DNA from 3 places in the Hymenobacter fastidiosus genome. Region 1 is predicted to be linked to each of the others. Evidence: riboswitches for the same ligand, from Rfam matches in the RefSeq annotation. Region 1 holds a riboswitch; each other region holds the start of a gene.
The links. Region 1 has a riboswitch for S-adenosylmethionine ahead of ABD833_RS14730 (O-acetylhomoserine aminocarboxypropyltransferase/cysteine synthase family protein). Riboswitches for the same ligand answer to the same signal wherever they lie in the genome.
Positions count from the first base shown of each region.

Region 1 (9,814 bases):
TGAGCGCTAAAATCTCAGCTCTCAACGCTCCCGCTATACTTCCAGCGGAGCCGCGTGTTCTGGTTTGGGCTGCAGCAGCGTGCGGCCTGATTCATCCGGCGTAGCCGCGTTGCGGACGGCCTCAAACGCCTGGGCCAGGTCGGCGCGGATGTCGTCGAAATGCTCGATGCCGACCGACAGACGCAGGGAGGTGGGCGTGACCCCCGCCGCGCGCTGCTCGGCTTCGGATAATTGCTGGTGCGTGGTGGCCGAAGGCTGAATGATGAGCGTTTTAGCGTCGCCCACGTTGGCCAGGTGGCTGATCAGCTTCAGGTTGTCGATGAATTGGGTGGCCGTTTCCTTGCTGCCTTTCAGGCTGAAGCTGAGCACGCCGCCGAAGCCCCGCTTCAGGTATTTCTGGGCCAGGGTATGGTAGGGGCTGCTTTTCAGGCCGGGATAGTTCACGCTTTCCACCTGGGGGTGCTGCTCGAGCCAGGTGGCCACGCGCAGGGCGTTTTCCACCGTACGCTCCACGCGCAGACTCAGGGTTTCGAGGCCAATCAGCAGCTGGAAAGAGTTGAAGGGGCTGATGGCGGGGCCGAAGTCACGCAGGCCCTCCACCCGGGCCCGGATAATGAAGGCGATGTTGCCAAACGGCCCGCCCTTGCCGAACACGTCGTTGAACACCAGCCCGTGGTAGCCTTCGGAGGGCTCGGTGAACTGCGGGAACTTGCCGTTGCCGAAGTCGTAGGTGCCGCCATCGACGATTACGCCGCCCACGCTCGTACCGTGGCCGCCGATCCATTTCGTGGCCGACTCCACTACGATATGGGCCCCGTGCTCCAGGGGCCGGAACAGGTAGCCGCCCGCGCCGAACGTGTTGTCGACAATCAGGGGCAGGTCATGCTTGTTGGCAATGGCCGCAATCCGCTCAAAATCCGGAACGCTGTAGCTCGGGTTGCCGATGGTTTCGAGGTAAATGGCTTTGGTCTTGTCGTCGATCAGGGCCTCGAAGGAAGCCGGGTTGTCGCCGTCGGCGAAGCGCACTTCGATGCCCAGGCGCTTGAAGGCTACCTTAAACTGGTTGTAGGTGCCGCCGTAGAGAAAGGCGCTGCTCACGAAGTTGTCGCCGGCCTGCAGAATGTTGTTCAGGGCAATAAACTGGGCCGCCTGCCCCGAGCCGGTAGCCAGGGCCGCCACACCACCTTCCAGCGCTGCCACGCGCTGCTCAAACACGTCGGTGGTGGGGTTCATCAGCCGGGTGTAGATATTGCCGAATTCCTTGAGGGCAAAAAGGTTGGCGCCGTGCTCGGCACTTTTGAAGACGTAGGAAGTCGTCTGGTGAATCGGCACGGCGCGGGAACCCGTGGTGGGGTCGGGCTGCTGGCCGGCGTGGAGCTGGAGGGTTTCGAAATGCAGGGCTGGCGTTGACATGATGAGACGGGGTTAAGAGGAATTTCAGGAAGAAAAAGGCGGAATTTGGGCCCGTCAGTGCCCCAAAGGCGCTAGCTGAGGCCGGCTCCGCAACCAGGGCAACTGGTGCTGAGACCAGGGGAAATCCGGCGAAAAGCGCCCGAAAAATGGCCGCCGGAGGCAGAGTAAGCCGAGAAACAGAAAAGAAGGGAAGGGACGCTAGGACTGAGTCAGGCTAGCAACAACACGCCTGACAACAGCACATTCGCCCGGCCCAGCGGGCGGGGGCGGCCACGGCGGCCGAAACACGAAAACCCATCGGCAGGCCGGCGAGCCATAAGGCAGCCGGGGCGGAGGGGTTGGAGCAGGCGGAGAAAGGGGAGTTTTTCATGGTACTCGACTTATCTGTCCCGTGGGCCTGAGCACCGCGGGCAGGAATTGGCACCTTTCGCTTTACCGAAGGTTGCCAGTGGGTCACGGAGCCTGTTCTCTCGCCACTTCTGTATAAAATCTTGAAAACTGCGCCGCCGTTAGCGGGGAGTACCGGGTTGGTAAGTGCAAATGTACACCCGGAATTGAAAAACGCAAGTCCGGTGAAAAATTTCCCGTGATTTTTTTACGGGCACAAAAAAGCGCTGTTCCGGGCCGGAACAGCGCTTTTTTGCGTTTATAGCTATTCGTTTTTTGTTTTTGTCCAACTACTGAACGTAGCGCAGCAGCTAAAAGCGAGCCTTAAAAAACGGAAAACGAAACTTATAGCGTGGGGAGCGTCAGGACCTGGCCAACTTCGATATGGTCGGGGTTGGCCCCGATGGTAGCTTTGTTGGCATCGTAAATCTGGTGCCACTTGGCGGCGTCGCCGTAATGATGCTTGGCAATTTTCGACAGCGAATCACCGCTGACCACTGTGTAGCTGCTGCCGGCAGCCGTGGGCTTGGCGGCATCTTTGTTGCCGAAAAAGTCGGTGTTGCCGGCAGCGGCGGGCTTCACGGCCGGCTCAACCGGTTTTTCTTCGCCTTTATTGGTCAGGAAATCGAACAGTCCCATGGTTGCGTGTCGGTTAGAAGTGGAAGGAGGAAAGGGGGATTCGGGGCTAAGCCACACGGAATCTGACGTTCTTACGCCGGCCTCCTGATTAGGTTGTCCGGGAAGTAGGGATAAAATCGCAGCTTAACCCTTTGCCCCAGACCCCGTAAGAAACGCCGGCTTCAGCCCTTGATCGGGCATCCGGGCCGCTGCAATCCTCCCCCAACCATTACACCAACCCTATGAAACGCGTAGCCACTCCCTTCCACTACCTGGCCAGCCTGCTGCTGTTTGTTGCTTTGCTTATGTCCGGTTGCAGTCAGCCCGATAAAGTGGGCGAAACCAACATGCTCTACGGTACCGACAGCAAAGTGTGGAAGACTGATAAGGAAACCACCGCCACCGGCGACAAAGTAGCCCAGACTGATGCCGACGAGGATACGGAGCTGAAGTTTTTCGCCAACGGCACGTTCAACATGACTTCCCCGGCCCAGACCATGCAGGGCAAGTACACCTTCGACCAGCCCGGCCAGAAAATTACCCTCACGCCCGACGGCGCCACCACCAGTATGGCCTTCGACGTGACCAACCTGACGGAGAAGAAAATCACCCTGAAAGGCACCGACGGCACCACCCTGATGCTGGAAGCTGAGTAAGGCTCCGGCCCCGGAATCAACCAAACTGCTGAAAGCCCTTTCGCCCCGTGCGAAAGGGCTTTTTTGTTTCTGCATGAGGAACAGGACCGGGCGGGTCTGGCTGGTTCCGGAGAAAGCCGCTAGCTTGCCACCGTCTTATTCTGCTTACTTCAATCATTACCCAATGTCCCTGCTTTCCCGCCTGCTGATGGCCGGCCTGCTCTGCGCCAGCTTCGCCACCCAGGCCCAGACTACCACTCCTGCGCTGGTGGTGCACCCCATCCGCAGTATCAGTGCCGCCGATACCAGCTTCGCCGACCTGGAGTTTCTGACCCGGGAAATCGGTGCGGCCCGGGTGGTGCTGCTGGGTGAGCCCAGCCACGGCGAGGGCAACGTGTTCGAGGCCAAGGCCCGGCTCGTGCGCTTTCTGCAGCAGCGCATGGGCTTCACTACCCTGGCTTTCGAGAGCGGCTTCTACGAGGTGAACAAGGCCCAGCAGCAGCTCGATGCCGGAGTGTCGGCTCCGGAAGCGCTGGGCAACAGCGTATTCGGCATCTGGACCGCCACCCAGGAATTTCAGCCCGTGGAAGAGCTCGTGGCGGCCCGCAAGCTGCGCGTAACGGGTTTCGACTCCCAGCTGACGGGCGCATACGGCGAGGAGCTGGCCGATGAGCTGGAGGTTTTCCTGGAGTCGCAGAAAGCCAGTGCCGCCATCAACTACGACTATCTGGACGAGGTGCTGGGCTTTATGCAGCATTTCAACGGTTTCCCGGCGGGCCACACCCTGGGCGAGTGGGAACGGAACGTGAAGCTGGCCGACCGCCTGCTGGCCAACGCGGGCACCACGCCCGCCCGCCGGGCCGCCGCCGAGCAGTGGCGCCAGACGCTGCGCAGCCTGCAGGCCATGGCCCGCGACTACGTGCAGAACGACCCCGGGGTGAAAGACCACCAAACCTTCCAGGCCCGCGACAACAACCCCCGCGACGCCCAGATGGCCGACAACCTGTTGTGGTACCTGCGCCAGCACCCCCAGGAGAAAGTGATTTGCTGGGGCGCCACGGCCCATTTTGCCAACCAGATGCAGCTGGTCGACAACGCGGAGATTCAGCAGTTCCGGCCCATGGGCTGGCACGTGAAAAAAGCTCTGGGCGCGCAGGCCTACATTCTGGGTACGGCCACGGCCGGCGGTAGCTACGCGGCCGTGGGCGAAGCCAGTCAGCCCATTGCCGCTCCGCCCGTTGGCAGCATGGAGGCCCGCCTCGACAGCCTGGGGGCGGAGTATCTGTTCCTGAACCTGAAGCAGAACTACGGCAGCCGCCGCTTTTCGGCCTACTCCATCATGGAATATACCCCGCTGGTAGCGGAGTGGGCGCAGGTGGTAGATGGCGTCCTGTTTCTGAAAACCACCCGGCCGCCCCGCCTCCGGACGCGGCCGGCCGCTGAACTGGTAGCCGTGCCCGACTCGGCCGGGCAGGTGGCCCGGGCCGCCGCGGGCGTAGCGCCGGCCGGTGCTACGCCCGGCCTGGTGTTGCGCCGCGCCGCTCCGGCCGCCGGCACCCTGACCGTGCGGGGCCGGGTAACGGACCGCAAAACCCGCGCCGCCGTGCCCTTTGCCTCGGTGGCCCTGCCCGCGTTGGGCCTGGGCGTGATGGCCGATGCACAGGGCAACTTCGCGCTGGCCGTGCCCCGCACCGCCACGGGAGCCACGCTTCAGGTGTCGAGCGTGGGCTACGGGATGGTCAGCGTTGCCGTGGGGGCTGGTCCGCTGGCGGTGGTGCTCACGCCGCAGGCCTACGCGCTGGGCAACGTGCGGGTGAGCGGGGAATCGTTGAATCCGCGCAAAATCATGAAGAAAGTGCTGGCGGCGGCCCCGGCCAACTACGAGCAGAACGACTACGTGGCGCAGGTCTACACGCGCCGGCAGATCAGCAACTTCGACACGCTGCGGCACGCGGTGGAGTACGTGAGCCAGATTTTTGAGCCGGCGGGCTACCGGCACTGGGGGGGCGGCTTCCTGATGATGGGGCCTACTCAGAAACACCGGGTGCAGGAAACGAAGGTGCTGGTGCAGAGCCCTACTCCGCTGGGCCCGTTCGACCTGGCCGAAGGCGGACAGGGCTTCTATTCCGCCGCCGCCGATCCGGTGCGTATCTCGCCCCTGTTTAAAAGCCGGACCCTGGGCAAATTCGTGCTGCGCCTGGATAGCGTGCTGCAGCAGGGCGACGAAACCACCTACCTGATCAGCTTCACCGCGAAGCGGGCCAACCACCGCACCACCGGCACCTACCTGGAGGCCGGCTACTCCGGCCGCGTGTACGTGCGCCGGCAGGACTACGCGGTGGTACGCTACGAGGCCCTGTGGCAGGGCGACACCGTGCAGATGAATGCCACGGCCCACAAATACTACGGCCGCCAGAATCTGACGGCCCGGCTGTACGCCAGCGTCCTGACCGATTCGCGGACTTCGCACGTGGTGACCTACCAGAAGGCGGCCACCGGCCGCTACCACGTGGCCACCAGCGTGGCGCAGGGAATCAGTGCGGGCCGGGTGCTGGGCAAGCGGCCCTTCTTCAACCAGAAATTCTGCGAGGAGCACTTCTCGGTGCTGCCGGCCGGTACGCCGCCGCTGCCCGCGAATCCGGAGCTGGACCCCCGGTTCGCGGGCGGTGAAACCTACCAGCTTGATTTTGTGAAGCACCGCCCGGCGTTCTGGCAAACCTACCAGCGCCCCGCCCCGGCGGAGCCCGCGCCTACGCTCAACGCAAAGAAGCCGTAGCCTCGGATGGGGCCTGATGGTGCCCAAACACCCGCGTAATCCAGCGAGGCAGGAAGACGGCCCCCAGCACCAGATACAGGTAGTAGGTAACGATGCGGTAGAGCAGCACGATGAAGTTCGTCATGGTGGGCGTGCCGATGAACTTGCCGAAGAAGGTGGGAAATGCGCCTTCGGCAATGCCCGCCCCGCCCGGCGTAATGGCAATCAGCAGGATGACTTTGTAGGTGAGGTTGCGGCCGAAAATCAGGGCAAATTCGCCGGCGCTGACTTCGGTGAAGGCGGCAATAATGCAGCCGATAACGGCGTAGCGGGCCGTCCAGACGAAGGCTGTTGAAGCGCAGGCCCGGAACCAGTACAGCGCGCCATTGCCGCGCAGCTGGGCTGAAGCCCACACCATTTCGTTGCCGTGCTGGTAGGCTTTGGCCCGCCAGCGCCGCAGACCGGGCAGCGAAAACAGCCGCACCATCAGCCGCTTCACCGCCACCGGGTTGATGAACAGCGCGTACAGCATCAGCCCCGCGTACACGCTGACGAAGAGGTAGCTGAGTACAAACGCAATGCGCAGCGTGGTAATCAGGCCGCCCTGCAATACCTCGTGCGGATACAGCGCGTCGCCCGCCACCAGCACCACCAGCGGCACCGTGATGACGTAGTACAGGTTGTCGAGCAGGGCCGTCACCATCACGTAGGCCAGCGACTTGCCCAGACTGATGCCTTCCTTGCTGAGAATAAACGGCGCTATCGACGTGCCGCCGGCAGCCGAGGGCAACACGCAGGAAGCGAATTCCCAGAGCATAATCACGTCGAGGCTGGCCCGCCAGGTCAGCTCCCGCTCGGCAATGTGGCGGATGCGGTACACGTAGCCCAGGTCGCGGGCCAGCAGCACCACCACCATAATCAGCAGCCAGTGAAGCTTGGCATCTGCCAGCGGGGCCAGGTCGCCGGGCCGGTAGCTGCGCCAGAACATGAAGCCCACCACACTCAGGCCCAGCAGCACCGGCAGCACGATGCGCGACGGGCGAAGCTTATGCAGCAGCTGTTTTTCCTGGTTATTCTGCTGGGTAAGCGGCATGGGCAGGGGAGGAGTGGGCCAACGCAAAAGTAGGTATTATTCGCCCCGGCAGCGTCACGCCCCAACTTTAGCACGTCATACCGAGCGTAGTCGAGGTAGCTCGTCCACTTCGGTGCTATTGGCAGGATTTACCAGTGCAACGTCAGCATACGAGATACCCCGACTGCGCTCGGTATGACGGTCAGGTGGGGCTGAGTTAAAGAAAGCAAAAGACCCGCCACCCGCGTATTCCCCGGCCCGTGCTATAACCGCCGCCTGATAAAAATCGTAACTTTGCCAATCCGTGGACTAGCATTCAGTGGGCTAACCTTTTGAGCTACCTGCTTGTTGCCCTGCTATCATTCCCTGCTTACCCCATCCGAAGATGATTGTTGAACCCGGTGAACTGCTGGCGGCTATTGACTCGCCCGACGACCTCAAGAAGCTCAGCCAGGACCAGCTGGTTCAGCTCAGCCAGGAATTGCGCCAGTTTATCGTCGATACCGTGTCCATCTACGGCGGCCACTTCGGGGCTTCGCTCGGAGTGGTGGAATTGTCGGTGGCCCTGCACTACGTCTTCAACACGCCCTACGACCAGCTGGTGTGGGATGTGGGCCACCAGGCCTACGGGCATAAAATCCTGACCGGCCGCCGCGACCGGTTCCCCACCAACCGGCGCTACGGCGGCATGTCGGGCTTCCCCAAGCGCAGCGAAAGTGAGTACGACGCCTTCGGCGTGGGCCACAGCTCCACCAGCATTGGCGCCGCCCTGGGCATGGCGGTAGCGTCGGACTACAAGGGCGAGCTGGACCGGCAGCACATTGCCGTTATCGGCGACGGCGCCATGACGGCGGGTATGGCTTTTGAAGCGCTGAACCACGCCGGCGTAGCCAACTCCAACCTGCTGGTTATCCTCAACGACAACTGCATGAGCATCGACCCCAACGTGGGCGCGCTCAAGGAATACCTGACCGACATCACCACTTCCCGCACCTACAACAAGGTGCGCGACGAGCTGTGGAACGTGCTGGGCAAGCTCAGCAAGTTCGGCCCGAACCCGCAGCACGTGGCCCGCAAGGTGGAAGCCGCCATGAAGGCCACGCTGATGAAGCAGAGCAATCTGTTCGAGGCGCTGAAATTCCGCTACTTCGGCCCCGTCGACGGCCACGACGTGCAGCACCTGGTCACGATTCTGAATGACCTGAAAAGTATTCCCGGTCCCAAAATTCTGCACTGCGTCACGGTGAAAGGCAAAGGCTACGCGCTGGCCGAGCAGGACCAGACCCTGTGGCACGCGCCCGGCCTGTTCGACAAGATCACCGGCGAGATTTACAAAAAGCACCATGAGAAGCCCCAGGCGCCCAAGTACCAGGACGTGTTCGGTCACACGATGGTGGAGCTGGCGGAGCAGAACGCCAAGGTGATGGGCGTCACGCCGGCTATGCCGTCGGGCTCGTCGCTGAACATCATGATGGAGGCCATGCCCGACCGCGCCTTCGACGTGGGCATTGCCGAGCAGCACGCCGTGGTGTTCTCCGCCGGCCTGGCCACGCAGGGCCTCGTGCCGTTCTGCAATATCTACTCGTCGTTCATGCAGCGCGCCTACGACCAGGTGCTGCACGATGTGGCGCTGCAAAATCTGAACGTGGTGTTCTGCCTCGACCGGGCCGGTTTCGCCGGCGCCGACGGCCCCACCCACCACGGCTGCTACGACCTGGCCTACATGCGCTGCATCCCGAACATGGTGGTTTCGGCCCCGATGAACGAGGAAGAGTTGCGTAACCTGATGTACACGGCCCAGCTGCCCGATATGGGCCCGTTCAGCATCCGCTACCCCCGCGGCGAAGGCGTGATGCCCACGTGGCGGCTGCCGTTCAGGAAAATTGCCGTGGGCACCGGCCGCGTGGTGCGGGAAGGCAATGATGTAGCCATCCTCACTATCGGCCACATCGGCAACTACGCCGTGAAAGCCACGGCCCAGCTGGCTGCCGAAGGGCTCAGTGTTGGTCATTTCGATATGCGTTTCTGCAAGCCCCTGGACGAGGAAATGCTGGCCGCCGTGCTCAGTAAGTACAAAGCCATTGTGACCGTGGAAGACGGCTGCCTGCCGGGCGGTTTCGGCGCGGCCGTGCTGGAGTTTATGGCCGACCACGGCTACGCCCTGCCCGTGCGTCGTCTCGGTATCCCCGACCGCGTGGTAGAGCACGGCACCCAGGATGAGCTCTACCAGGAGTGCGGCTTCGATGCCGCCGGTATAGCCGCCGCCGTGCGGGAGCTGAGCGGAAAAGTGGCCGTTAAAGTTGCCGTGGAAACGGTGACTCGGTAGCAAGATTTAAGCAAGTAAAAATCCCCGCCGGATTCGTCCGACGGGGATTTTTACTTTATAGCCTTGGGCGACCTTGCGGATCATAGCAAACTAAGAGCCTGGATTTCTAGCGTTAATGGTCTGAATAATAAGTTTCAGATTTTTTAACGCTGACGCCTACTCCCCGCCCACCAGTGCGCGCAGCTGATGAAGCTCCTGGGTCATCTGCGCGTTGAGGTTCTCCAGCTGATCCACCACCTGATCGACCAGATCGGGCAGAATAGCCGCATCGAAGGCGGCGCGCCAGGTGTCCAGCTCCACAATCAGGGGCAGGATGCGGTACACCTGCAGGTGGTCGAGGCTGGGCTTGAGCTTGTGGGTGGCCGCCCGCAGCTGGGCCGTGTCCTGCCGGGCTACGGCGTCGTGCAGCTCTGTAATGGCTTCCTCGCAGCTTTCAATAAACGACTCCAGCATGAGCATCGTGAAGGCATCATCGTCCTGCCCGATCTGCCGGACAATGTCGAGATTGTAGAGCGCGGCGGGGGCAACGGAGGGCACCGCGGGGGGCGTCAGCTCACTGCCGGGGAGGCTTGCATCCAGCGTCCAGCGGCAGAGCATCTTCAGCAGGT
Region 1 is NZ_BAABDJ010000035.1:100,026-109,839, forward strand. It holds gene ABD833_RS14730 (O-acetylhomoserine aminocarboxypropyltransferase/cysteine synthase family protein) at 34-1,413, opposite strand; SAM riboswitch class I at 1,791-1,903, opposite strand; gene ABD833_RS14735 (LysM peptidoglycan-binding domain-containing protein) at 2,146-2,439, opposite strand; gene ABD833_RS14740 (hypothetical protein) at 2,661-3,074, shown strand; gene ABD833_RS14745 (erythromycin esterase family protein) at 3,238-5,829, shown strand; gene ABD833_RS14750 (lysylphosphatidylglycerol synthase transmembrane domain-containing protein) at 5,810-6,901, opposite strand; gene dxs (1-deoxy-D-xylulose-5-phosphate synthase) at 7,266-9,206, shown strand; gene ABD833_RS14760 (PAS domain S-box protein) at 9,363-9,814, opposite strand, start outside.

Region 2 (9,814 bases), on a different contig from region 1:
TGCAGACCCAGACCGAAAGCGCCGTAAACCTGCTGCGGGGCCACGGCGTGAGTCTGGCCCGCGCCAACTGGCAGGATCTGGCCGCCCCGGGGTTTGAGCCCCTCAACCTGTGGCCGCCCGGCTACGCCTGGCTGATGGCGGGGCTGCTGCGCGGGGTGTCGCCGGAATTCCTGGTTTCGATGCAGGTGCTGCACTGGGCCGGCCTGCTGGGGCTGCTGACGGCGTGGTGGTATCTGCTGAAACCCCTGCACCGCGCGCTGGTGCCGTACGCGCCGGCGGTTTTTTTCTTGTTCTGGGGCCTCAGCAACGCGCCGTTCCACCTGCTGTTCGGTACCGATCTGCTGGCGCTGGCTTTTTATTCGGGCGGACTGGCCGGGCTGTTCCGGCTGCTGACTCAGCCGCCCGCGGCTCGCCGGACGGTTTTCGGAGCGGCTTTGCTGATGAGTGGGCTGGGGTTTGCGGCTTGCCTGCTGCGGTTTGCCTACTACCCGCTGGCCTTCTTCCTGCCCCTGGCGCTGCTGGCTTTTGGCGGGCGCTGGCGGCCCCGGCTGGTGCGGCCGGCGCTGGCCGCGCTGCTGCTGCTGGCCGGGTTGGTGGCGGGGCTGCTCGTGTATCAGGCCCGCGTGGCCGGCGACGCCTACTACATCACGAAGTTCTACACCCAGCTGGCCACCGAGCCGGCCAGCGCCGCCACCCTGGGTTTGTACTGGCACCACCTGCTCCAGCTCGACCCGGTTTTCTACCACAGCTTTTTCTCGAATGAGCTGGATTTTAGCCGCGTACCCTCCGGGGTGGGGTTGCGAATCGGGGCGGTAATTCTCGTTTCAGCGGTGGTAATTATGGTGCTGGGCGACGGCCTGCGCCGGGAATGGCGGGCGGCGCACCGCCGGGGCCGGTTCTGGCCCACGCGCCGGGTGCTGTTTCACCTGCTGGCGGGAAGCACCGCCCTGATCTGCGCCGGGCTGCTGACGGCCGTTTCGCTACGCTACCCCGCCGCGCTGGTAGGCTGGTTTGCGGGGGGCCGATGGACGTACGTGGCCGACACGCGCTACTTTCTGCCCGCGTTTCTGAGCGTATCGGCTATGCTGCTGGTGCTGGTGCTGAGCCGCCCCGCGCGCCTGCGGCCGGCCGTGCGGGCGGCCGGGCTGGGGCTGCTCGCCGCTTCCCTCCTGCTGTCGGTGGCTACCCGGGACCGGCGCACGGTGCAGAGCCTGCGGCAGCCCCCCGCCTTTTTCATGGACCAAGCCCCCGGCCACGCCGCCGACGTGCGCCGGCTCGACCAGTTTCTGCGCACCATCAGTCCGGGCGAACCGCTCATCCTGGGGCGCAACTCCTACAACAAGCGGGTGGAAATTGCGGCCCGGCTGGCCGGCCATATCGTACTGGATGCCGATTCGCTATTGGCTCACTTGCCGTTGCGTACGTCCAAACCGGTACTGATGCTGTTCGACCTGAACCCGGCCACGCCCCCCACGCCGGCCGTGGCTGAATTTCTGCGCCAGCACCAGGCCCACCCGCGGTTGCGGCTGCCGGGCCTGCGGGCCAATATTTTAAGTCTGGAGATTCTGCCCTGAGGTGACCCCGGTTTATGGGCAGAGCCGCGCATTACTATTTCGAGCAGCGTTTGGCCGGCCGGATTTAATTTGCTCTCTTTAGGCCTTGCCCCGCTCTACTATCCTACCTATTGCCGCTGTCCTTACCCATTTACTTTTTACCCAATTATCTCATGCACAGCACGTTTACCCCCCCATCCGCTTAGCGCGGATCAACCCCCGCACGGCCTTCTGGGTCCTGCTCATGCTGCTGGGCGCTAGCTACGCCCGCCCTACCAGGGCCCAGGAGGTTTCCCGCCCGGGGCCGTACCACAATTTTCTCAACACCTTCACCTGCTTTCCCGGTAATCCGGCCGGCAAGCCGGAGTCGGGTCCGATACCCCCCAACGGGACCACGGCAACCCGCCTGTCGGAATACGGCGCGGCCCTCACGCCCCGCGGCGACCTGCGCGTACTGGTGATCTATGCCGGCTTCACCAATGATAACGTGGACCCAAATATTGACCCACAAGGGGCTGCTGGCATCCCCAACAACAACGATAATGACCCTAACAATCCCTGGCCCCAGACGCTCAACGGCTCGGCTTGGGGCGAGTCGTTGCCCCGCTCGGCGGCAAATAATTTCTACACCAGCCCGGCCCAGTTCAGCGCCACGGCTCCCGACCAGACCCTGTCGAACTTCTACTACCAGATGTCGCAGTTCAACGGCCGCCCCTTCCGCATGACGGCCCTCAACTTCCCCGTGCGGGTGAACGTGACGGCCACCACGGCGCAGAATGCCGGCTGGGCCTGGGGTCCCTATACCCAGCAGGTGATGGACAAGATCCGCACCGAGCCGGCCCTGCAAGCCCACATGGCCGGCCTGAGCCGGGCCCAGCTGGACGGCCGGACCAACAATCCGGCCTACACGTTCGACAACAGCACCTCCGCGCCCGACAGCAGAATTGACTACACGATCATCATCTGGCGCTACGCCGGCACGAATCCCGGTACGGGTGGCCCCTTCGCAACAGACAATTTGCAGAATGCACTGGGCAGCGGCGGCGCTTATGCCAGCATCGGTACCCACACGCTCATGGCCGCCACCGGCACCACTCCGGCGCTGACTACCTACGACGGCTTCACCCAGTGCCTGGGGATTAAAGGCATCGACCATCAGCTGTTCGTCCACGAATTTGCCCATACGCTCTACAACGCCCCCCACGTGAACGGCAACAACGGCGTGTGCGGCAGCAAGTATTACGTGACCACCGGCAACAGCATGACCACCGGCAACATCAACGCCTGGGAGCGCTGGTTTCTGGGCTGGGCCCCGCTGCGGTGCAACGGCGTGAGCGGCGATGTGACCGACGCCACCCAGCTGCCCCCCGCCGGCAGCTACCTGCTGCGCGACTTTATCACGACCGGCGACGCGCTACGCATCCGCCTGCCCAATACCTTCAACCCCGCTACCGGTACCTACCAGTATCTGTGGCTGGAAAACCGGCAGCAGAAAAGCATCTGGGATCAGCTGCAGTGGACCCTCAACGGCGCGGGTCAGGCCTTCCCCACCATTCCGACCGGCCTGATGGCCTACGTGGAAGACCTGCGCCAGAACAAGGACAACCCGCTCGGCTGGGCAGGCTTCGATCTGGGGGCCAACGGGCTGAAATACCTCTCGGCCGCCGGCCACTACGACCTGAGCTGGAACGGCACCAGCAGCACCTACAGCAACGCGCTGTGGGGGAACCCAATCTACAATTTCCAGCAGGGCGCGGCCAACCCCACGGGCGGGCAAAGCACCTTCATGTTCCTGCGCGGCGACAAGGATGCCAATGGCAGCATTGGCTACACCACCGGGACCAACGGAGCAACCAGCAACGAGTACTTCCATTTTTCGGCGCTGAACAACGCACCCAACTACGGCTTTTTGGGCCACGACGCCCGCTTCAACTTCGTTTCCGGCGCTCCTGCCAACAAGATCGGGCTCGCCTCCAACCCGGCGCTGGCCTCCAATCCCGACTTTAGCGTCAGTCAGCAGCAGCTGGCCCCCATGCAGCTCAGTGGCGTATCGGTGCGGCTGCTGGAACAGCTCGGCGACGGTAGCCTGCGGGTAGCCGTCAGCTTTACCGATACCGACGTGGACCGTAGTACGCGCTGGACCGGCAACCTGGCCGTGCAGCACGTACCCGGCGCGGCCGGCGGCTACGCGGTGAACGTGAAACCCGGCGTGCGGCTGCGCATCAACCGCAGCGGCACGCCCAACCGGACCACGCCCGGACCACGGGCCGACTTCATCAACGACACCTACCTGACAGTGGGGCCGGAGGCATACGTCCATCTGGAAGACGGCGGGGCAATGGAAATCGGCAGTGGCAGCACCGTATTCATAACTAATTCCGGCCGTCTGCTCGCGGAACCGGGTAGCGCTATTCTGGTGAGAAGCGGGGGCGTGCTGAGCATCAAAACCCAGGCCGAAGCTACCGCGCTCCAGCAGTTCGGCCAGCTCGAAGTCGAGCCTGGCGGCCAGCTGATTATCCGCTCGCCCGTGGGCGGGCCCCCAGTCGAGCAGCGGAGCGCCCCGGCGCTGACGGTGTTTCCCAACCCCACTCAGGGCCGGGAGCTGCGCTTCGCCCTGAGTGGGGTACCGGCCGCCGAAGCGGCCACCTACACCTACCGGCTGCTCACCGCCCACGGCCGGGCCGTACGGACGGGACCGGGTACCCAGCCGGCGCTGTCGCTGACCGGGCTGCCGGCCGGGCCGTATCTGCTGGAGCTCACCGGCCCCAGGGGCCGGTACCTCACCCGTCAGGTCCAGATCAATCCCTAATGCGCCCGCCGATGAAACGCTTTCTGCTCTTTCTGGTCCTGGGCGGGCTGGCGGTCCTGACCGGGCCGCCAGCCCTGGCCCAGCTACTCCACCAGCAGGTGTACGGGTCGGCCGGCCCGGAACGGCTTGGGTATCTGACCCCGGTGCAAGCCGGGGGCTATTTGCTAGTTGGCACCCAACAAAAAACGCCCCCTACGGCCCTTGACGAAAAGCTCTACCTGGTCCGCACCACGGCCCAGGGCGATACGCTCTGGACCCGTACGCACAAAATTCCGGGTTTCACGGTAATCAACGTGCGGGCCATTTGCGAGAACGCCGCCGGACAGGTGCTGGTCGCGGGAGCTGGGGGTGACGCCAATATTGGCTTTGCCGATGAAGCCATCCTGATCCTGTTGAATCCGCAGGGCGATACGCTCTGGACCCGCAAGGTAGATGGCCCTACCGGTGACTCGTATACCGGCCTGCTGCTGGGCAACGACGGCACCTTCGTGCTCACGGCCTCGCTGAACACCTACCCGCAGTGGCTCAAGGTCAACGCCGCCGGCCAGGTCGTGGCCCGAACCAACATCAACTACGATGCCGACAACATCGGAGTGGTGACCGGGCTGTTCAAGGACAACTCCGGACGGGGCGGCTACTGGCTCCAGAACAGTAATGGCAGTACCATCAGCGAGCGGAAATTACTGCACCTGACCGAAGCCGGCGTGGTAGATCAGACCAAGCCCCTGTACGGTAAAGGCAGCGACTTTATCACCAGCGTGGCCCCGCTGCCCAACCAGGGGGGCTACCTGATGTGTCAGGCCAGCAAGCTCACGCGCTTTACCGCCGCGCTTGATACCGTCTGGACCAAGTACCTGATTTACACCAATGGCGTCGTGACGGGCTACGCCACGCCCGGCCAGGTGCAGCCCCTGGCCGATGGCAACTTCGTGCTGGCCGGCAGCTTCTACTTCGCCGATGGCTACCGCGTGTACCTGGGCAAGATCACGCCCGACGGGCAGGTGCTGCGCGACACGGTGCTCTTCCGCGCCGGCGGCTCGGAAACCATCCGCAGCCTGGCCGTGGAGCCGGGCACCAACAACTACGTGTTCAGCGGCGAGGCCACGCAAGGCCCCCTGGGCCGCTCCGATCTGTTTCTGGGCATCCACGCCAACTGGCGCGTCCTTTCTACCCGGGCCGCCCGCGCCCCCCGGGTCGCCTTTGAGGCCTGGCCCAACCCGCTGGCGGCCGGCCAGCCCGAGCTGACGTTGCGCGCCGACCGCCAGGTAGCGGGCGAGCTGACCCTGACCGATCCGCTGGGCCGCCGCGTGCGCACCTGGCCCGCCACCCGGGCGCTGGCCCAGGCCGGTGGGCAGCGCCTGTCGCTGGCGGGCCTGCCGCCGGGCCTCTACCTGCTCACCGGCACCGCCGCCGACGGCCGCCGCTATGTAGCCCGTATCGTCCGCGAGTAAACCCCGCCTGACTGATGCCCCAGAAAAAGCCCCGTTACCAGTTGGTAACGGAGCTTTTTCTGGGGCATCAGTCACGTATCCACTACCGCGCAAGGCAAGCAATTGCTCATTGTTAATTGATAATGACTTCCACCCGGCGGTTGCGGGGGAGCTGTTGCGGGTCGCGGTTGTCGGCTACCGGGCGGGTGGCGCCGTAGCCGTGGGCCGTGAGCCGCACCGAGTCGATGCCCTGCTGCACGAGGTAGCGGCGCACGACGCGGGCCCGCTGCTCGGACAGGCGCAGGTTCAGGGCCGGCTCCCCGACGTTGTCGGTGTGGCCCGCAATTTCGAGGCGCAAAGCGGGCTGGGCGCGCAGCATCCGGGTCAGTTGGTTCAGCCGGGGCCGCGAAGTGGGCAGCAGCGTGGCCGTGCTCTGGGTGAAATACAGGTTGGACAGCGTCACGGCCGCTCCTTTGCTCAGGGCCGATAAATCCGGCAGCGTGTCGGGTACCGCAACCGGACTGGCGGGGGCCGCGGCCGGAGGAGCGGCCGGCATTGCTGCCGCCCGCCGGGAAACCGCGGCGGTCTGGTGCCCGCGCCCGGGGTTGGGCGGAACTACTCTGGGAGGCAGCGCAGTCGGCGGACTAACGACCGGGGCCGGGGGAGCAACCGGCTGGGGGCGTACCGCCACGGCTGGTATTGGTTTGGCGGACGCGGGCAGCTCGGCGTACAGACTGCTGGCCGGAATGGGCTGGGGCTCGGCGGCCGACCCGGGCAGCTGCCAGGTGAGCAGGGCGCGGGTATCCCACTGCACCTGGTAATATTCCACCCGCAGCGGGTAGTAGCGCCCGCCTACCAGCGTCACCTCGGCCGCCGACTCCGTGGCGACCTGGTCGCGCCAGGCGCTCAGGATTTTCTTGCCCCCCACCCACACCCGCATGCCATCGTCGCTGAGGATGCGGAAGGTGTAGCGGCCGGTAACGGGAATGAAGATGTGACCCGTCCAGCGTACCGAGAAATACTCGGCCGGCACGCCGGGGCCGGGAGCCACAAACCGGCGCGATATACCCATCAGGTTGGGCGGGCCGGTGGTCCAGCTGAAGTCGATGGTGGGGTCGGTACGGGTGAGCACGAGGCGGTTGAAGTTCCTGCCGTCGTAGTACTGCCCGCGCAGGCCGGTACCGGGCAGGCTCTGGGCCGGCAGCCGAACGGATAGCAGCAGCAACAGCGGGAGCAGCGGGAGCAGGGCCGGGAGAAATCGGGGAAACAGCATGGCTGAATTGATCATCTGAAAGCGTCGCGCGTTGCCTACGGGCCTAAAGCTACCGGATAACGCCCGACCGGTTCCCAAAATTGGATTCCGGATTTTCGTACTGTATCTTCGTTTTAGTTACTTATCCAGAAAGACCGAGGGACTGGGCCCGACGACGTCTTGGCAACCTGCTACACAAGGTGCCAACTCCCATTTCGGCGTTTCGGCGGCGAATAAAGATAAGTACCGGACTCGCCCTTGCGCGGCTCTTTCTGGATAGGCTTTTTGGTACCGCCTCATTAGAATAGAAGCAGCTATGCAACCGACGCCCCGCCCCAAATCCCCGCTTTACGCTATTCTTCAGCAGCGCATTCTCGTGCTCGATGGCGCCATGGGCACCATGATTCAGCGCCACCCGCTGGACGAGGCCGACTTCCGCGGCCCGCGCTTTGCGGACCACGCCAAGCCCCTGCGCGGCAACAACGACCTGCTGTCAATAACCCGCCCCGACATCATCCGCGGCATCCACCACGACTACTTCGCCGCCGGGGCCGACATGGTGGAAACCAATACCTTCAGCGGCACCACCATCGCCCAGGCCGATTATGGTTTGGAGCATATCGTGTATGAGCTCAACTTCGAATCAGCCCGGATTGCCAAAGAGGTAGCCGACGAATTCACCGCCCGCGAGCCGCACAAGCCGCGCTTCGTGGCCGGGGCCGTAGGGCCCACCAACCGCACGGCCTCCCTGTCGCCCGACGTGAACCGGCCCGGCTTCCGCGCCGTGACCTTCGACGAGCTGGCCGCGGCCTACCTCGAGCAGGTGCGCGGCCTGATCGACGGCGGCTCCGACACGCTGCTCATCGAAACCATCTTCGACACGCTCAACGCCAAGGCGGCCCTGTACGCGGTGCAGAAGTTCTTCGACGAGGGCGGCAAAGTGGTGCCGGTTATGATTTCGGGCACCATCACCGACGCCTCCGGCCGCACGTTGTCGGGCCAGACGGTGGAGGCCTTCTGGAACTCCATCAGCCACTTACCGCTGCTGAGCGTGGGGCTGAACTGCGCCCTGGGGGCCGACCAGCTCCACGTCTACGTCAGGGAGCTGAGCCGGATTGCCGACGTGCATATTTCCGCCTACCCCAACGCCGGCCTGCCGAACGCCTTCGGCGGCTACGACGAGTCGGCCCAGGAATTCGCGGCCGTGGTGGAGAATTACCTGAAGGAAGGCATCGTGACGGTGGCCGGCGGCTGCTGCGGCACCACGCCCCAGCACATTGCGGAGCTGAGTAAGCTGGCTCAGCGCTACGCGCCACGCCCACTTCCTCAGCTCCGCAATGCGCAATTAGTAATTAGTAATGAAGAATTAAGAATTGCCGACGACCAGCAAGCCGACGAGCCAATTACTAATTCTTCATTACTAATTACTAATTCAAGCGCGACTCGCCTGGCCGGCCTTGAGCCCTTCAATATCTACCCCGACAGTCTGTTTGTGAACGTGGGCGAGCGGTGCAACGTGACCGGCTCCCGGGCCTTTGCCCGCCTGATCCGCACCGGCTCCTACGAGGCCGCCCTACAGGTGGCCCGCGACCAGGTGGAAGGCGGTGCCCAGGTGCTCGACGTGAACATGGACGAGGGCATGCTCGACTCGGAGCAGGCCATGACGACGTTTCTGAACCTGATTGCCTCCGAGCCCGACATTTCCCGGGTGCCGGTGATGATTGACTCCTCGAAGTGGACCGTGCTCGAAGCCGGCCTGAAGTGCGTGCAGGGCAAGAGCATCGTCAACTCCATTTCGCTGAAAGAGGGCGAGGAAGTTTTCAAACAGCACGCCCGCACCGTGCGTCAGTACGGGGCCGCCGTGGTGGTCATGGCCTTCGACGAAACCGGCCAGGCCGACACGTTTGAGAAGAAAATTGCCGTGTGCCGGCGCAGCTACGACATCCTGGTCAACGAAGTGGGCTTCCCGCCCCAGGACATCATCTTCGATCCCAACATCCTCACGGTGGGCACCGGCATGGAGGAGCACCGCAACTACGCCCTCGACTTTATCGAGGCCGTGCGCTGGATCAAGGCCAACCTGCCCGGGGCGCTGACTTCCGGCGGCATCAGCAACATCAGCTTCTCCTTCCGCGGCAACGACGTGGTGCGCGAGGCGATTCACTCCAGCTTCCTCTACCACGCCATCCGCGCCGGGCTGGATATGGGCATCGTGAACCCCAGCCAGCTGGCCGTGTACGACGAGGTGCCCAAAGACCTGCTCGAATTGGTGGAAGACGTGCTGCTCAACCGCCGCGCCGACGCCACCGAGCGGCTGGTCGACTTCGCCGAAACCGTGCAGCAGAAAGGCAAGGTCGAAGTGGTGGCTGATGCCTGGCGCAGCCTGCCCGTGGCCGAGCGGCTTCAGCACGCCCTGGTGCGCGGCATCACCGAGTTTATCGACCAGGACACCGAGGAAGTCCGCCGGCAGGTCGGCCGCCCGCTGGAAGTCATCGAGGGGCCGCTGATGGCCGGTATGAACGTGGTCGGCGACCTGTTCGGGGCCGGCAAGATGTTTCTGCCCCAGGTGGTGAAGTCGGCCCGGGTGATGAAAAAGGCCGTGGCCTACCTGGAGCCCTACCTGCTGGCCGACAAGCGCGGGCAGGAGCGGCAGACGGCCGGCAAAATCCTGCTGGCCACAGTGAAAGGCGACGTGCACGACATCGGTAAGAACATCGTGGGCGTGGTGCTGGCCTGCAACAACTTCGACATCGTGGACCTGGGCGTGATG
Region 2 is NZ_BAABDJ010000037.1:97,262-107,075, reverse strand. It holds gene ABD833_RS16640 (hypothetical protein) at 1-1,574, shown strand, start outside; gene ABD833_RS16635 (metallopeptidase domain-containing protein) at 1,798-4,362, shown strand; gene ABD833_RS16630 (hypothetical protein) at 4,374-5,813, shown strand; gene ABD833_RS16625 (PA14 domain-containing protein) at 5,926-7,065, opposite strand; SAM riboswitch class I at 7,184-7,290, shown strand; gene metH (methionine synthase) at 7,361-9,814, shown strand, end outside.
Region 2: it holds a riboswitch for S-adenosylmethionine, as region 1 does, so the genes downstream of both, metH (methionine synthase) here and ABD833_RS14730 (O-acetylhomoserine aminocarboxypropyltransferase/cysteine synthase family protein) in region 1, are expected to answer to the same signal.

Region 3 (9,814 bases), on a different contig from region 1:
CTTCCGCACGCCCTGGGTACCCGTGGTGCCCATCCTCGGCATCCTGACCTGCCTGCTGATGATGGTGTCGTTGCCGCTCGATACCTGGCTGCGGCTGTTCGGGTGGCTGGCTATCGGGCTGGCTATCTACTACGGCTACGGCAAAAAGCACAGCAAGCTGCGCCAGGCAGCGGAAGCTAAGTTGGTAACAGCTAACAAGTAATCGGCTGTCATCCTGAGCAGCGCGAAGGACCTTCCTCTTCGGCCCCGCGAAACGTCATGCCATATAAAAAGCCCTTTCCTGCGCTACAGGGCTTGTCCTTACCCAAAACTCAAAAGCCCTTCCAGCCATGTGGCTGGAAGGGCTTTTGAGTTTTGGTTGAGTCCCCGATTCGCAGCTTTTCAAATGGCGTTAGCTGTCAAAAAAGTACATTTTTGCTACTGCTGAACAGCCAGAAAAAGATTTGGGTAAGGACAAGTCCTGCGCTACAGGGAAGGGCTTTTTATGTTGAAGCAAGCTGGTTAGCGAAAGGAGGAAGGTCCTTCATTCCGCTCCGCTGCATTCAGGATGACAGACGATTTTTTGGTGCTGCTGAACAGGAAACTACATAAACAGCTTCCGCAACGCCCACAGGCTCCACACGATTACCATCAGCCCCACGCCCACGAGCATCCAGCGGGTGGGGATGCGGCCGGCCATCCGGGCGGCCAGGGGCGCGGCGGCCACGCCACCCACGATCAGGCCCAGCACAATCTGCCAGTGGGTGATGCCGATGGTGGCGAAGAAGGTGAGGGCGCTGGCGAAAGTCACGAAGAACTCGGCTACGCTCACCGAGCCGATAACGTACTGCGGCGTACGGCCGCCGGCAATGAGGGTGCTGGTCACCAGCGGGCCCCAGCCGCCGCCGCCAAACGAGTCGAGGAAGCCGCCGGCCGCGGCCAGCAAACCCAGCTTCTTATGCTTGGTGCGCTTGCCGGGCTTGCTGAAGGCCTTGAACAGAATGCGCAGCCCGAGCAGCAGCAGGTACACGGCCAGCAGGGGCTTGACGTAGCCGGCGTACTGCTCGCCGAAGCGCGACAGCAGATACGCGCCCGTCACGGCGCCCAGCACCCCCGGAATCAGCAGCACCTTGAACAGGCGCTTGTTCACGTTGCCAAACCGGTAGTGGTGGTAGCCCGACGCGCCGCTGGCAAACATTTCGGCGGTGTGAATGCTGGCACTCACGGCTGCCGGCGCAATGTTCATGCTCATCAGGCTGATGGCCGTGACGACGCCGTAGCCCATGCCCAGCAGCCCGTCGATCAGCTGAGCGCCGAAGCCGATGGCCACGAATACGTAGAACATCTTCGCGGTGGTGGCCACGTCCCAGGCCTGCTGCCAGGTAACGTAGTAGGAGAGGATGTTGAAGCACAGCATGGCCGCAAACGCCAGCAGCGACAGCGTGGCCAGCCGCCGCCACTGGGCCGCCGCCGGCGACTCGTCGGCCAGGCCATCCAGCCGCTCCGTCGGCACGGCGTTGAGCGGCTTCACCCGCTGCGCAAAGTTGCCCCCCAGCTTGCTGCGAACGGCGGTCAGGTGCCGGAGCACCCGGTGCAGCTCGTCGGGTAGCGTCTCGTCGAGTACCAAGCGCAGCCGCCTGGCCACGGCGGGCAGCTTACCGTTGGTGGAAATGGCAATTTTCAGGTCGCCTTTCTGCACGATGGAGCCCAGGTCAAAGTCGGACTCGGCGGGGGTGTCGGCCACGTTGCAGAGCAGGCGCTGGGCCGTGGCGTGGGCCTTGACGAGGCGGTTGACGGCGGCATCGTTGGTGGCCGCAAACACGATATCGTGCCCCAGCAGGTCCTGCGGGTCGTAGGGTTTCTCGCGCAGCTGCACGTGCGGGTACTTCGCCGTGAAAGCCAGAATTTCGGGCCGGAAGGTTTCGCTGACTACCGTCACGGCCGTGGCGGGGCTGTTGCCAAGAATAGCCGTGAGCTTTTCCAGCCCTGCCGCGCCGCCGCCCACGAGCAGCACCCGCAGGTTTTCCAGCTTCAGAAAGATGGGAAACAACGCGTTGGTGGCGGGCAGGGCTGCCAGCACCGACCCTGGCGGCGGCAGGCCGGCAGGTAAAGGAGTGGACGGGGTCATGGTTGAGGTAGTAGAAGGGCGGAGCGGCCGAAGCCGGGGGGAAAAGATAGTCAGAATCGGATTAACCCATTGATAGATTTAAGGTTAGCGGCCGCGGCCGGCCGGGGGGGAACCCGCCGGGGCGCGTCGTCCCCCGGCCGACGTAGTCAGGGCTATGGGGATGGGGGTACGCAGCCAGAACCAACTAAGGGTCAGTTTTATACGTCAATCCGCGACTCCGGAGGCAACCAGGAGCCGGCTAAATCGTGACACCCAGGGGCCCGGGCACGAAGCTGTTCGGTACGGTTTCCACCATGCCGGCAGCCAGCGTATCCCCGCTCAGCTCATCTACCAGGATAAAGGCCCCCGTCGCGCGGTTGTGCTGGTAGGCATCAACCACCAGGGGGGCGGCCGTTTTGAGGCGGATGCCCACGATGTCGTTGAGCTGGGCCGATTCGGTGGCGGCGCGGTCGTAGGTACGCACGTTCACCTGGTAGTCAATGGCCGTGACCACCGCCTTAACTACCGCCGAGTGGTGCTGCACCAGCAGCTTACGACCGGGCCACAGCGGCTGCTCACTCATCCAGCATACGGTGGCTTCCAGCTCCCTGGTTACGCGCACCGAGCTGCCCACTGGCACGATGGAGTCGCCGCGGCTGATGTCGATGTCGTCGCGCAGGCGCAGGATTACGGCCTGGGGCGCGGCGGCGGTTTCCACTTCCCGCTGGTCCACCTCAATGGCCTCAATCACCGACTCCCGGCCCCCGGGCAGGATCTGAACCCGGTCGCCGCGGCGGTATTCGCCGCTGTGGATGCGGCCGGCGTAGCCGCGGTAGTCGGGGTAGTCGGCGGTCTGGGGGCGAATAACGAACTGCACCTGAAAGCGGGGCTCGCCAATAGCTGCTTCCTCAAAGGCCGGCACGCTTTCCAGGTGTTCGAGCAAGCTGGGGCCGGCGTACCAGGGCAGGTTTTTGGAGCGCGTCACGATGTTGTCGCCGAGCAGGGCGCTGAGCGGAATGGCCGTCACCTGGGGCAGTTGGAGCTGGTCGGCCACGGCGGCGTAGTCGGCTACGATCTGGTCGAACACCGTTTCGTCGTTGCCCACCAGGTCCATCTTGTTCACGGCCAGCACGAAGTGGCGGATGCCCACGAGCGAGGCAATGAGGGCGTGGCGGCGGGTCTGCTCCACCACGCCCTGACGGGCATCGACCAGCACGATGGCCAGATCGGCGGTGGAGGCGCCCGTGACCATGTTGCGGGTGTACTGCACGTGGCCGGGCGCGTCGGTGATGATGAACTTGCGGCGGGGCGTGGTGAAGTACTTGTAGGCCACGTCGATGGTGATGCCCTGTTCCCGCTCGGCGCGCAGGCCGTCGGTGAGCAACGCCAGGTCCACGGTGCCGTGCACGGTAGGCCGGTTTTCCAGCGCCGCCAGCACGTCCAGCGACACGGAGTCGGAGTCGTAGAGCAAACGGCCAATCAGCGTACTCTTGCCGTCGTCGACGCTGCCGCAGGTGATAAATCGGAGAAGGTCCACTGGTTACTGTGATGAATGTGATGAATGTGGAGAATAGGGAGAATGGGCTGGATGTGGGAATGGGTGAAATGTGATTAATGAATTTTCGGTCGGCGCTAGGTGCTACGACCGTTTCATTCCTCCCATTTTCACATTCACCGCATTGCCCACATTATTAAAAATAACCGTTCCTTTTCCGGTCTTCCATGCCGGCTTCGGAGATGTTGTCGTCGAGGCGGGTGGCGCCCCGCTCACTGACTTTGGCCTGGAGCAAATCCTCAATGATGTCGTCGATGGTGGCCGCGTCGCTTTCCACGGCGGCGGTGCAGGTCGAGTCGCCCACGGTGCGGAAGCGCACCTGGCGCTCCACGATTTCGTCGGTTTCGTCGAGGTGCAGGTGCTCATTGAGGCCCAGCAGCTGGCCGCTGGGCAGCACCACGCAGGTGCGCGGGTGGCCGAAGTAGATGCTGGGCAGGGCAATGTTTTCGCGCTGAATGTAGTGCCACACGTCGAGCTCGGTCCAGTTCGAAATCGGGAACACGCGCACGTTCTCGCCCCGCTGGATGCGGCCGTTATAGATGTTCCAGAGCTCGGGCCGCTGACGTTTGGGGTCCCACTGCCCAAACTCGTCGCGCACCGAGAAGATGCGCTCCTTGGCCCGGGCCTTTTCCTCGTCGCGGCGGGCCCCGCCAATGCAGGCGTCGAACCCGAACTCCTCGATGGTTTCGAGCAGCGTATAGGTTTGCAGCGGGTTGCGGCTGGGGAATTTGCCGCCCGGCTCGCGCAGGCGCTGCCGCCGGATGGTGTCTTCCACGCTGCGCACGATCAGCTTTTCGCCCAGCTCGGCGGCCAGCTGGTCGCGGAAGGCCAGCACCTCGGGGAAGTTGTGGCCGGTATCGACGTGGACCAGCGGAAAGGGGAAGCGGCCGGGGCGGAAGGCTTTTTCAGCCAGCCGCGTCAGCACGATGGAGTCTTTACCGCCCGAAAACAGCAGGGCCGGCCGCTCAAACTGGCCCGCCACTTCCCGCAGGATGTGAATGGCTTCGGCTTCCAGCCGGTCGAGGTAATCGAAATGGAGGGTACTCATAGGATCTGTTCTGGCGGGGCCTCACCCCCCGGCCCCCTCTCCGAAAGAGAGGGGGAGCCTGACGATTGTCAGCGCAGACCTTGGGGCCTGCTGGCCGGGGAGAGGTGAAATGTTGGTTTCCGTTAAATTCTTGGGGGGGAGCTTCACTACTCACTACTCACTACCACCTCCGGGTCGGGGCCGTTGTGGGTACCGTGCAGGCCGCACTCTTTGGCCGACTGATCTTCCCACCACCAGCGTCCGGCCCGGAAATCCTCGCCGGCTTTGATGGCCCGGGTGCAGGGGGCGCAGCCGATGCTCACGAAGCCCTGCTGGTGCAGCGGGTTGAACGGAATGCCATGGGCATGCACAAATTCCCAACACTGCTCCCAGGTCCAGTCGAACAGCGGATGAACTTTGATGAGCCGGTGGCCGCCGTCCCACTCCACTGCGTGCATATCGTGCCGGTTGACCGACTGCTCGGCGCGGATGCCGGTAATCCAGGCCTGCTGCCCGGCCAGGGCCCGATTCAGCGGCTCCACTTTGCGGATGCCGCAGCACTCTTTGCGGTTTTCGACGCTATCGTAGAAGCTGTTCGGGCCCTTTTCGCGCAGCAGGTCTTCAACCCTGGCCTGCTGCGGGAAGTAGGGCGTAATGGTCCGGCCGTAGCGGCGCAGGGTTTTGTGCCAGGTGGAATAAGTGTCCTGAAAATTGCGGGCCGTATCGAGGGTGAAGACGGTTATCGGCAGATTGTGCTCGAAAATCAGGTGGGTGATGATCTGGTCCTCGAGGCCGAAAGACGTCGAGAACGTGGCTTGGCCGGGAAACTGCGCGGCTACGGCCGTCAGCACGGATACGGCGGAAAGCCCGGCGAGCTGCTGGCGCAGGTCGGAAACCAGCGCCTCAGAGGCTACTTGCATAATGAGAGGATAATGGGTCTTTTTTCCGGAGCAACGGGCCCAGAAAGCCGGCGCGAATCCGGGCGGGCTATCCTGCGGCAGCCGAAAGAAAATGGGCGGAACAAAACCTCAGCCGGCTGAAGTCAGGGCCCGGACAGGAAAAGGGCAGGAGTGGGCCGCACTACCAACAACGCCGGCTCATCAGCCTGCCACAACATCCATGCGGTAGAGCAGAGAGGGTGGCGGTGACGGGGCGGAGGTTGGAAAAGGCTTTCACGGTGACTTGTTTTTATATGGTCAGGACTTAGCTTCGTTGACCTTCGGTTGGCACCTTGCCCGCGGTGGCGGGTGGTTGCCGGCGTTTCGTCGAGCCTGTCTCTCCACGCCTCTGTATAAAAACAATCCTCTGGGGGGTAAAGAATTGCTGCGGCAAAGGTAGCAGCCCGATTTCTGAACTTCCTAACTATTGTTTTATCTATCTTAAAACAAGGTAGTTGAACGGAATAAGGGTGAAATTCTTGGGGGTTGATCCTGAATTACTTAACGTAATACCCGATAACCTAAGGTAATATGCTTTTTTTCAGACTGCCCAATAAAACCCGGGCTTCCGGTACGGCATTCGAGCCCAGAATCAGGATTGTGTACACGCCGGTAAGCACCACGGAGCGCACCAGCATGGTAACCAGCAATGAGTGGGTGAACGGGACCAGCCAGCCCGCGAAACCTGCTCCGGCCGCCACGGCCACGATGAGCGGAATGCGCCGGTCGAAGGGCTGCAGGCGGTAGGAATACCACACAAACCAGGTGCGGGCCGTGTTGATGCTCACGAGGGCAATGAGTGTGGCCAGGGCCGAGCCGGTGAGGCCATAGCGCGGAATCAGCAGCCAGTTCATAAACACCGTGCCACCGGCCAGAAACAGGTTGAAAATCAAATCGAAGCGGTAGCGCGGCGAGGTGACGACGATGAGGCCGTTGACGCCGGTGATGCCGTCGAACAGGCGGCCGGCCAGCAGCAGCAGCACGGCGGTAGTGCCGGTGGCGTACACCGGATTTTTGATCAGGGAGTAGATGAAGTCCAGGTTCAGGCCGATGCCCAGGGCCAGGTAGCAGCCCACGGCCGTGTTCAGGCGGGTGGTGCGGCGGTAGAAGTCGGCCATCTTGGCCAGGTCCTGGTCTTTCCAGTACTGGGCCAGCAGCGGGAAGGCAATCTTGTTGAGCGAGCGGGCCGGGATGGTGAGGGCCGTGCTGATGTTGTAGGCAATGCCGTACACGCCGGCCGCCGCCAGGCTGAGCTGGGCGCCTACCATCCAGGAGTCGATAAAGCCCAGGATGCTGCCCGAGAGGCTGGACAGCAGGGCAAAGCCGCCGAAGCGCACGATTTCACTCACCGGCCGCACCCGCAGCGCCGCCCGGGTGGGCCGCAGGTGCAGCTCCCCGATATAGCCCAGGTAGGCCGTCAGCAGCAGTAGGATGATGCCGTAGAGCCCGATGTAGCCGAGCACGAACTCGTGAAAGTTGAGGTAGCCTTTGCCATAGAGCAGAGCCAGTCCCACGATGAGCAGGCGCAGCACAATATCCTGCAGAAAGCCCGAAAAGGCGGTGTGGTACAGCCCTTTCAGGTAGGCATCCTGCAGGGAGTAGAGCAGCGTGAACAGCGCCAGCGCGCTGCCCCACCAGTAGTAGGGCACGAGCAGCGCCGCGTCCTGGGGGGCGTACTGGTCCAGCAGCAGCGGTTTGGCCAGCCCGTAGAACAGCGTGACCAGCAGAAAGCCCAGCAGGGGCAGTCCCAGCAGCAGGGGCAGAAAGCCGTGGTGGCCGGCCTCGCGGTTGCGGAAGTAGGGGAAGAAGCGGATGCCCACGCTGGCAAACCCGAAAGCGGCAAACTGCGCGTACACCGTGGCACTGGACACCAGCAGCGTGGTCAGCCCCAGCTTCTCGGGAGCCAGCAGGTGGGGCAGCACCAGGGCCGTATTGACGAAGCCCAGTGCCAGCCCGAGGTAGGAAATAATGGTGTTGCGCAGCCCCTGCCGCTGAACGATACCCAAATCAGTTGTCAGTTATGAGTTGTCAGTTGCCAGTTGCGTGTTGCCAGTTGCCGGTTGTGAGTTGCCGGTTATGAGTTGCCGGTTGTGAGTTGCCAGTTGCGTGTTGCGTGTTGCCAGTTGCCGGTTGCCAGTTGTGAGTTGCGCGTTGCCAGTTGCCAGTTGCCAGTTGCGTGTTGTCAGTTCGTCCTGATGGCTTTATTAAACGAACTGGCAACTGGCAACTGGCAACTGGCAACACGCAACTCACAACTGGCAACCGGCAACTCATAACCGGCAACAGATTTCCCGGCCGTTGACGAAAGCTGTTTTGCGGCTGCGAAGGTAGTCCATGATGATGTGGAACTGCTGCGGGCCGTTGTGGAGGTTGGCCGGGTCGAAGTTCTCGTTGTGCCAGAGCACGGTGCATACGCCCCCGAACCGCTCGATTTCCCCGAACATGGGCTGCAGGGCCGGCAGAATCTCATCGGGGGCCAGCTGCAGGTAGTTGGGGTGATAGAGCGTGGCGTCCATCACGTTGAGCGGGATTTCGAGGAAATCAGTGGCCCGGCTCTGCGTGAAGTCGAACGGGTGGAACGGGTGGCAATAGGAGTGGCGGAAGCCGAAGTGCTCGGCAAAGCCCAGGGTGGTGTCATAGGTGAAGCGTAGCGAATCAAGCAGTATCGGGGTGAGGCGTGGTTCCCAAATCAGGTAATGAAACCGGAGGCCGGAAGCCGTTATGGGCAGCAGGTGTTGCTCGCGCTTCAAGCGCAGCCCGTGCCCCGACGTACCGATACTCCCATGGAGCTGTATTTCGTCTCCTGCTGCCGCCAGCGCCTGGATCTGCGTCTTAAGCTCGGTTGTCAGGCGGTAGTCGGCATTGGGCGTGCTATTCGTGGGCAGATGGTTAGGTAGGAAGAAAAATGTGCTTTTTGCGCCGTATTCTGCCACCGTTTGCCGCACCAGCGCCAGATTATCCCAGGCATCGGACTGGGTGAAGTGCTGCCAGAGTTGCCGGCCAAACCCAACTACGTCACGTCTTTTGAGCGCTGCTTTGGCCGGGGCTTTCCAGGCACTGTGCAGATTGTCGATGTCGTGCGTAATGAAGGCCGCAAAGGGCGCATCAGCTGCCCATTGGCGGGGCTGGCAATGCTGGCCCGTGACGTGTTCCACAGCCGTTTTCAGGATGTCGAAGTAATAGTTGACCACGGGCACCGCCACGAAGCCGTAGCGGTGCTGCACGCTGGCCGTGAAGGGGAAGCGGCCATGATGGTCCCGCTCGTCGGAGAAATATTCCTGCCAGCCGCTGAGCAGGTAAAAGGCGGCCGAAATCAGGTCGGCGTGAATGTGGGCGCGGCCATCGGGCAAGAGCTCCAGCAGCGGCTGGTCGGCGGCCGGGCTGAAGAAGAAGGGAATCTGCTGGCCCAGCCATTCCCGCCAGACCGGCTCGGGCGGGTAAGGATTGGTCTGGCTGAAAAACTGCCCGGCGGCTTCTGTTACCTGAATCTGCGCGTCCCGGTAGCCTATCGAAACGGCCGGCACGGCGGCGTAGGCCTGGCCGAAATGCCGGAGCACGTAGGTCAGCCGGGTTTCGGCGGAAATGGGCGCAGTGGCGGGAAGCGGAGGCAGCATGGTGCAAAGTAAGGTTCTGGGGCTGGTTCCGTTCTGGCGATGGTTCCGTACTGGGGCCGGTTCCGTTCTGGCGATGGTTCCCGCAGAGGAGCGCAGAGGATTTCGCAGAGGACGCAGAGCTGTTCTTATGGAGTGGTGTTCAGCCATTCCTCCAGCTGCCGTAATGCCCGCTGCTGGCTGTGGCCCTCGTCGGCGGTGCCGAGCGTGGCATTGTAGTAGATGGCGCGACGGTAGTGGTCGGTGGGCTTGTGCAGCTGGTACTGGCGCAGCAGGGCCGTTAGCTCGGGCAGAGAGTGGACGCGGTCCACGAGGCCGTGGGCCGCGTAGCCGTAGTAGTCGTCGGCAATGCCGTGGGTGCCGAAGCGGTAGTAGAGGCTGACCACGTTCAGCAGGGTGGCTTCGAGGTGGGTGCTGGTGTCGGCGGCAATAAGCGCATCCTGCTGCTGCAGAAACTCAAACACGTTTTGCTGCCGGGCATCGGAGAAAAGTAGCTGCGGATGATGTTGGCCCAAAAAGCGGAAGTCGCGCCGGTCGCCGGGGTGGGGGCGGAAGGTGAAGGTGAGGCCGGGGAAATCCCGGAACAGGTGGTCTACG
Region 3 is NZ_BAABDJ010000002.1:324,136-333,949, forward strand. It holds gene ABD833_RS02170 (amino acid permease) at 1-202, shown strand, start outside; gene ABD833_RS02175 (TSUP family transporter) at 584-2,107, opposite strand; gene ABD833_RS02180 (sulfate adenylyltransferase subunit 1) at 2,346-3,623, opposite strand; gene cysD (sulfate adenylyltransferase subunit CysD) at 3,778-4,689, opposite strand; gene ABD833_RS02190 (phosphoadenylyl-sulfate reductase) at 4,836-5,588, opposite strand; SAM riboswitch class I at 5,854-5,966, opposite strand; gene ABD833_RS02195 (lipopolysaccharide biosynthesis protein) at 6,128-7,612, opposite strand; gene ABD833_RS02200 (DUF7033 domain-containing protein) at 7,877-9,220, opposite strand; gene ABD833_RS02205 (hypothetical protein) at 9,346-9,814, opposite strand, start outside.
Region 3: it holds a riboswitch for S-adenosylmethionine, as region 1 does, so the genes downstream of both, ABD833_RS02190 (phosphoadenylyl-sulfate reductase) here and ABD833_RS14730 (O-acetylhomoserine aminocarboxypropyltransferase/cysteine synthase family protein) in region 1, are expected to answer to the same signal.